Crateriforma spongiae: one gene and its partner. The protein of the gene in region 1 interacts with the protein of each later gene in a pairwise test. Links are inferred from orthologs where the notes say so. Each region holds a gene or a part of one and is shown on either strand. Other genes may lie near its edges.

Region 1 (4,071 bases):
CCAAGTGACGGAAGACCGAAGTCAACGAAACGCGGATCGCGTGGTGTGAAGGGCATCGTCCCCACACCCTGGCTGTTCCACCCGTGGCATCCCAGGATGCCGAAAAGAGAGTTTCCGAACACATGGCACGCTATACCGGACCCAAAGCCCGCGTGAACCGACGCCTGGGCACCCTGATTTACGAAACCGCCGGCGCCGCACGTGCGTTGGACCGTCGTGATTCGCCCCCGGGAATGCACGTCCGCGGCCGCCGCCCCAGTAACTACGGTGCGGCATTGATGGAAAAGCAAAAGATCAAGCACTATTACGGCTTGGGCGAACGTCAGCTGCGACGCTATTTCGAAAATGTCAGCCGCAAGGTCGGCAACACGGGCGAACTGTTGTTGTTGATGTGCGAACGTCGGTTGGACAACGTGGTTCGACGCGTCGGATTCACCAAGACTCGTCCGCAAGCACGCCAAGGCATCACCCACGGCCATTTCCGTGTCAACGGTGTCAAAGTCACCAAGCCCGGATACATGCTTCGCCCCGGTGACATCGTCGAAGTCCGCAACCGTGAAAACTTGAAGAACCTGTATCGTGGCGTCATCGCCAATGCGTCCCCCGACGCGTTGGACTGGGTGACCTTCGATAGCGAAAACCTGACCGCGACCATTTTGGGTCTGCCCGGCGCCAGCGACATCAGCCTGCCGGTGGACGCGAACAGCGTGGTCGAATTCCTGTCTCGCTAGTTTCGGATTCGTTCGCGATTCCCGAATAGGGACAGAAAACAAACGCCAAGGTATCTTCGGGTGGTGGTCCCAGCGGGCCGGATTCGAAGGTACCTTTTTTGTTGGCTGATGATTGCCGTCCGGCCTCCTTCGGGACTTCCGGTTTCGGCCCCTCGGTTTGCCACCGATGACACACATCCATGCCAGTTCGGTCGGCCGACCGTTTTGACCGCTTCCCTGATTTTTTACTTCGCTGAAACACAAACAAACTCATGCACGCTCCTGTTGTCGTTCTCGGTGGTGGCCCCGGCGGATACGCGGCCGCGTTTTTGGCAGCCGACGAAGGTTTGGACGTCACCATCGTCGAAGCCGAACCACGCCTGGGTGGCACCTGCCTGCTGCGTGGCTGTATCCCCAGCAAAGCTCTGCTGCACGTCGCGAAAGTCATCAAAGAAGTCGACGAACTGCGCGAAGACTGGGGGGTCGTCTATGACGAAAAACCGAAGATCGACATCGACGTCGTGCGTGGACGCAAAGACAAAGTGATCGACACGCTGACGTCCGGCTTGGGTGGCTTGGCCAAGCGTCGTAACGTGACGGTTATCCGCGCTCGTGGATCGTTCATCGATTCCAACACGATGAAGCTGGAAGGGGACGACGAATCGATCCCCGAAGGCGGCCAACTGACCTTTGACCACTGCATCCTGGCCACCGGCAGTGTGCCGGCCATGCCCGGCGCGTTCAACATCGGCAGCGACCGCGTGATGGACAGCACCGGCGCGTTGGAACTGAAAGACGTTCCGGAAACCCTGCTGATCGTCGGCGGTGGCTACATCGGTCTGGAAATGGCCACCGTTTACGCTCACTTGGGCAGCAAAGTCACCGTCGTCGAATTGGCCGAACGACTGTTGGCCGGTGCCGACCAAGACCTGGTGAAACCGCTGGTCAAACAGATCGACACGATGTGTGAAGGCCGCGTGCTGCTGCACACCAAAGTCGGATCGATGGCCGAAGTCGATGACAAAATCGAAGTGACGTTCGAAGGGCCAAAGCATTTCGGCAATGAACGCTTTGACCGCGTCTTGGTCAGTATCGGTCGTCGACCGGTCACCCAAGGCCTGGGGCTGGAAAACACCAAGGTTGAAGTCAATGAACGCGGCTTTGTCGTTTGCGATCGTTCACAACGAACGGCCGACCCGTCGATCCTGGCCATCGGCGATGTCGCCGGGGATCCGATGCTGGCTCACAAGGCGACCCACGAAGGCCGTGTCGCCGCGGAAGTTTTGGCCGGCAAGAACGTCGCGTTTGACAAGTTCGCGATCCCCGCGGTGGTCTTCACCGACCCGGAAATTGCATGGGCGGGAATCACCGTCGAAGAAGCCAAGGCGCAGGGCCGAAAGGTGGATGTGGAAGTCTATCCCTGGGCGGCCAGCGGTCGTGCCCAGGCCCTGGGGACCACCGACGGTTTGACCAAGTGGATCATCGACCCGGAAACGCACCGCGTGATCGGTTGCGGCATCGTCGGCACTGGTGCCGGCGAACTGATCGCCGAAGCCGTGCTGGCAATCGAAATGGGTTGCGAAGTCCACGACATCACCGATGCGATTCACCCCCACCCGACGCTGTCGGAAACGTTGATGAACGCGGGTGAGATCCACTTCGGAACCGCGACGGAAATCTATAAGCCGAAACGGCGTCCTTCGTCCGCATCGGCTGGCTGATCGGCCAGCTTGATCGACGCAGTCGTTCCCAGTCACGATCAAGCAACGACGGTTTGTCTTTCAAATCAATCGCCGGTTCGCCCCTGTGGCGTCTGTGGTCCGTGGTGATCGCCGGCGAAGCCATCTTTGTGCTGCCGTTCGTGCTGCCTCGTTTGTTTCGGCCGGTGATGCTGGCGCAGTGGGGCATTTCCAATACCGAATTGGGCTTGGCGTTTTCCGCTTACGGGATCGTGGCCGCGGTGGCCTATTTTGCCGGCGGTCCGCTGGCCGATCGATTTGGCCCTCGCGTCATGATGATGTTGGCACTGCTTTCAACCGCTGCTTGCGGATTGGCGTTGTGGGGACAGCCCAGCGCCACGCGTTTGCTTTGGACGTATGCCGCATTTGGCATCACCACCATTTTGCTGTTCTGGGCTCCAATGATTCGGGCCACCCATGACCTGGCACGAACACAAACCCAGGGCAGGGCGTTCGGAATCCTGGACGCCGGACGGGGCCTCTTTGCAGCACTGCTTGCCAGTCTGCTCAGTTTCGTCTTCGCTAGCCTGGTCGCCGACGGTGGCGAAGCCGACGCGTTTGAAGCAATCCTGCTGTTGGCAATCCTGTCGGTCGCCGCCTCCGGTGCATTGGTTTGGCTCGGACTGAACCAGCCGAACACTGAACGCTGCGAAACGACGAACCTTGGACAGAACGCAGCCACCCCCGGCCACAGCATCAACGTCCAGGCAATCGGTCGGGTTCTGCGTCGGCGATCCGTCTGGCTGCAAGGCTGGATCGTGCTGTGCGCCTACTGTGGCTACAAGAGCATTGATAACTATGGCATCTACGTGGTCGACGCCTACGACGCATCCTCGTCGCGCGCCGCATGGGTCACAACGCTGGCATTTTGGGCCCGACCGATCGCCGCGTTGTCGGCCGGGCTGGTGGCGGATCGCGCCGGACGCATGGGATGGCTTGCGGTGCTGTTCGCCGTTGTCGCGATGGGCAATGGTTGGCTGGCCATCGATCATCGACCGACAAACGGACCGGTCGCGGTCACCCTTTCGGCCACCCCAGTCTTGTTGACCTTGCTGGGCTGCACCGCGGCCGCGATCTATGGACTGCGCGGCGTCTACTTTGCCGTCTTTGATGATTTAAGAATTCCACCGACCTTGGTCGGCACCGCGGCGGGCCTGGTGTCGCTGGTCGGATTCCTGCCGGACATCTTTTTCGGCCCCGTGACCGGATGGGTCATCGACCAATATCCGGGGATCACAGGTCACCGAATGGTGTTTGCCGGAATTGCGGTCATGTCGGTGATGGGCGTCGCCGCATCGCTATGGCAACGCCGTGACGTGCGACAGGCCACAAATTCACTGGACCAAACATCCGCTTAGGCCGCTGAACGATGTGAGCTGCCGAAGCCCCAGAAATCAATTCGACGATTCGTCCGCGGCATCGGATTCATCGGCCGTGGACGAGTCTTCCGGGGCAGTCTCGGCGTCGGCGGAATCCGACGATTCGCCAGTTTCATCCGTTTCCTCCACCGACGATTCTGGTTCGTCCGATTCAGCTGCCTCCGACTCTGGCTCCTCAGACGCTTCGTCCTGGTTCATCTGTTCGGAACCGGGCGATTCGCTTTCTGATCCAGAATCGGACTC
Region 2 (4,217 bases), on another replicon or contig:
TTAAAATGCCGGGAGGAGTCAGCGTGCCAATGGTCGCTTGGTTCTACGCGGATCCGACGAAGCGTTTCGCCCCCATCGCTAGGTTCCTGGCCTTCTATGCGAGCAAGGTGGATGAGTGTTACGTCGGCGATTGGCAGGCGTCGCCTCAGCCGGGCGGTTTTTATGGCGGATGGGTGACACCGAACTTGGCGGGTCCGTTTAAGGGTGGCCCCGGTTCGATGGGTTGGTGAAGTGGCGCCTGAATGCTGGCGCATCCAGCTACGGGTGGCGGCGGTGAGGGCAGGGGGCTGAATGCTGGCGCATCCAGCTACGGATGGCGGCGGCGAGGTTTTAGTGGTCGCAGATTTTGTCGGGCGTGGTGGTGAAGCCGCCGTCGGTCGGGGTTAGCTTGCCGCGTTGGTCCAGGAAGACGACCAGTTCGGCGGCCGTCATGCCGCTGGCGCTGCAGGTACAAAAGCGAGCCGTGACGCCGAATCGTTCAATGATCGCGGTCTGCAGCGAATCGGCGTCATAGGCTTGTCCGCTTTCGACCATCATTCGCATGACTTCGTGACCATGGATCTCGGGCTGGTCACCGGAAACAGGATCCACGGTGGGCAGTTTGCCGTCGTCCGATCGGCCGTGCGGATTGGATGTGTCCATCGGATGGATGCCTTGTGCTGAATGGGTTGCCTATTGAACCAGACTGAGATCGGCCGCCGCATAGGCGATCAGAAAACTGGCTTCTTCGTCCGCGAATTTTACCTTCACACTACGTTTTGGTCCTCGGCCACTGACCGCGACAATCGTTCCCTGGCCGTAACTTGGATGCGAGACCACGGCGCCTTCGCGGTAGGCTCCGGGCGGAGTCGCGCCGGCGGCCATCAGGTCGGCTGCTGTTTTCAGCCCACCTGCAATGGAGACTTTGGCTTTTCCGCGTTTGGCGGTTCGCCGATACGACGATTCAGTGGCGACGGCTTCGCGCACGACATCGTCATCACCCTCGTGATCGGGCAACTGGCAAACATCTTCATCGGTGATGACGGGTGGTTGCACCTGAGACGTCTGGTCATCGGATGCCGTTGCATCATCGCCGACTTGGATTGCCGGCAAATCCCAGCTGTCGGGATAGCCGCCGTCGCTGTATTCGTTTTCGAAGAAGTCGCGGTCGACGGAGGATTCGACCAGACGCATGTCATCGCGTGGCAATTCGGTCAAGAAGGCACTTGCCACCACCGGTCGCATGTCGCCCCGGATGCTACGCCGTTTACAGTGGCTGAGTTGCAGCCACTGTTTGGCGCGGGTGATTCCGACGAACAACAACCGCCGTTCTTCCTCGTACTGAGCTTCGGTTTCGCGAGACCTGCGGTGGGGCAACAGTTCGTCTTCGACCGCGATGATGAAGACACGAGGAAACTCCAATCCCTTGGCCGCGTGCAGCGTCATCAACGTCACCCGATCGTCGGATTCTTCGAACGCGTCGACGTCCGAAACGAGGGCCACCTGTTCCAGGAATAGTTCCAGTGAGCCTTCGTCGGGATGCTGCAGATCGAATTCCACCGCCGCGTTGATCAATTCGTCGACGTTGGCAACCGGATTGTTCGTCGTGCTTTCGACGCTGGTCCGTTCCAGGTAATCGTTGAACTGTGTCTCTTCGACCAGATATCGCAACAGGTCTTCCAGCGTCGCGGTCGCTTTGACTCGCAGGCGGTCGTACAGACGCACGAAGTTCAGCACCATCGAAGCGGAACGCTTGGGCAGCGATTCGATCTCGTCGGCACGTCGGGCGGCTTCCAACATCGGAATGCCCAGCCGATCGGCATGCTGTTGGATTCGTGCGATCGTTTTCGCGCCGATCCCACGCGTCGGTGTGTTGATCACCCGCAGCAGGGCGACGTCGTGATTGGGGTTGTTGATCAGATGCAGATACGCCAACAGATCCTTGATTTCTTTGCGCTGATAAAACTCCAACCCGTTGACGATCTGGTAGGGCAAGCCCCGCTTTCGCATCGCATGTTCCAGCGATCGGGTCAGCGCGTTCATTCGGCAGAACACAGCGAAATCACGCGGCCGCAAGCCTTCGTTGTGAATCGCATCGAGGATTTGGTCCGCGATGTCGTCGGCTTCTTCATAACCGTCTTCATAAATCCGCAGAACGACCGGATCGCCTTCGGGGTGATCGGTGAACAATTCCTTGTGCTTGCGTCGACGGTTGAAGCGGATCAGTTGGTCGGCGACACGCAAGATGTTCGGGGTGCTGCGATAGTTCTGTTCCAGCCGAACGGTGGTGACGTTGGGATAGTCTTTTTCGAAGTCCAGGATGTTATTCAAATCCGCGCCGCGCCAACCGTAGATCGACTGGTCGGGATCGCCGGTGACGGCCAAGTTCGGCTGTTGGATCGACAAAGCGCGGACGATGGCGTATTGGGCCAAGTTGGTGTCTTGGTATTCGTCGACCATGATGTAGCGATAGTGCTGGTCCAGGCTGCTGCGGACGTCGGGGTTTTCGCGCAGCAATCTTGCAAAGTGGAACAGCAGGTCATCAAAGTCGACCGCGTTGGACGTCAACAGTTGTTGCTGATAGACGGGATAGACGCGTGCGGCGATCGCATCGCGGGCGGTCATCGATGAAGCGTCGGTCATCATTTCCGGCGGGATCAACCGGTTCTTGGCATGGCTGATCGACGCGGCGATCTGTTCGGGCGACGTGTGAGTCGTGCTGACGCCGGCGGCTTCGATGGCCCGCTTCATCGCCTGTTTCGAATCCGACGTGTCATAGATCGAATAGTTTTCCGACAGCCCCACCATCGATGCATAGCGACGCAGCTGTTGAGCACAAAACCGGTGAAAAGTCCCCATCCAAACGGGACGCCCGGGCGCAAGACCTTGCACCCGAGTTCGCATTTCGTCGGCCGCCTTGTTAGTGAACGTTAACGCCAAGATTTGGTGGGCGTCGATTCCGTGGTGCAGCAGGTTGGCGATGCGGTGGGTGACCACCCGGGTCTTACCGCTGCCCGGTCCGGCCAGAATCAGCAAGGGACCGTCGATGTGCTGGACCGCTTCGCGTTGGGGCGGGGTCAGGTCTCGGAGAATCGCATCCATGGCCGAGGCGTTGCCAAACGTTGAAGTCATCGAATCAGAATCGGCGTGCCGGTCTGCCCGGATCCCGTAACAGGAATCCAGATCACGGCGGCCCGCCGGTACCTGAACAAGTTTAACGTTTGCCCCAGATCCTGTCCCACCGCTTGAGCGGGGTGAACAGGACGCCGACCGCAAAAAAACGCGGTGAATCGATCGGCGTCGGCGACGGAAAGTGGCGTGACCTGTCGATGGGATGGTGGCCAATCAAAAAAAGCCCGAACCGTTGCCGGTTCGGGCTGTTCGCAAACTTTCGGTCAGAAAGTGGTCAGATCGCTGTGTGCGAGGCTTTACAGGTTGGGTGTCGTGTAAGGTTCGACGTCGCCGACCATGTGGAAGTGGTTATGGTCGATGTAGACCACTTCGATTGCTTCGCGATCATGCAGCGTGTGCGGGACCGGGTAGCCGACGGTGGTCTTTTCGTCGAAGTAGACCGTGCACTTGTAGTGGGCGTGGTGCAGTTGGGCCGGTCCGATCAAAGGATAGAAACGCGGCGGATCGACGTAATCGGCGATCTTTTCCTTGATGATGCGAACGTCGTTGCGTTGCTTTTCCCAAACGAACGGGATGCCGCCTTCGATCGGACGCGCCTTTTCCAGAGCGTGGATGATTTCATCATCGCTGGGCGGATCCAACGCGACCGGCGGTCCACCGGAGGTGGTCGGTCCCAGGATCGGCACACGGCCGTATCGTTCGTGTTGCTCGAACTTGTCTTCCTGTTTGTGTTGGAAGTACGGGCTGACGGGCAGTGGCCAGCCGACGAAGCCGAGATTGTAATTGTGCGAAACACCGTAACAGCCGGTGGACGAAACGATCACGACCGCCATGGCGGTGAGCGTCCAATGGCGTACACGCAGGCGAAGTGTGTCATTCGACATCGCCGCTCCTTCGACGCTTCTCGTGGTCTGATTCATGCTGGTCATCCGAGCAACCTTCCGTAATTTCTTGACCGTATCGCCGCCGCTGCGTTGGGATCGAAAGGACCTAAACGCACGATCTGATCGGCGGTTTGCGTAGTGTACTTATCGTGTGAACTTAGAACGATCTTGCGGGTAATTCGGAAAATCCGAAGCAAAAGGATCGCAAGGAGAGGTGCGGCG

Evidence for each region.
Region 2: the proteins of lpdA (region 1) and HFP54_RS14770 interact in binary tests that used the Escherichia coli proteins (3 or more experiments, as listed by UniProt). The link is inferred for Crateriforma spongiae from one-to-one orthologs.

What each region holds. Positions count from the first base shown.
Region 1 is NZ_JAAXMS010000003.1:111,926-115,996, reverse strand. Bases 342-3,206 are described here. They hold lpdA (dihydrolipoyl dehydrogenase), read left to right. Parts: upstream 342-982; coding sequence 983-2,431; downstream 2,432-3,206. Other genes in these bases: HFP54_RS08505 (MFS transporter), read left to right, coding at 2,485-3,206; rpsD (30S ribosomal protein S4), read left to right, coding at 342-731. In the rest of the region: more of rpsD, read left to right, coding at 123-341; more of HFP54_RS08505, read left to right, coding at 3,207-3,807; HFP54_RS08500 (IRE (iron responsive element)), read right to left, coding at 3,844-4,071. UniProt on the Escherichia coli protein: Lipoamide dehydrogenase is a component of the glycine cleavage system as well as of the alpha-ketoacid dehydrogenase complexes.
Region 2 is NZ_JAAXMS010000005.1:160,991-165,207, reverse strand. What follows is about bases 378-3,388. They hold HFP54_RS14770 (ATP-dependent helicase), read right to left. Parts: upstream 3,082-3,388; coding sequence 673-3,081; downstream 378-672. Other genes in these bases: HFP54_RS14775 (YecH family metal-binding protein), read right to left, coding at 378-561. Outside these bases: HFP54_RS14780 (DUF427 domain-containing protein), read left to right, coding at 1-230; more of HFP54_RS14775, read right to left, coding at 331-377; HFP54_RS14765 (hypothetical protein), read right to left, coding at 3,408-3,944. UniProt on the Escherichia coli protein: A helicase with DNA-dependent ATPase activity. Unwinds DNA duplexes with 3'-5' polarity. Translocates on single-stranded DNA with 3'-5' polarity. Initiates unwinding more efficiently from a nicked substrate than double-stranded DNA.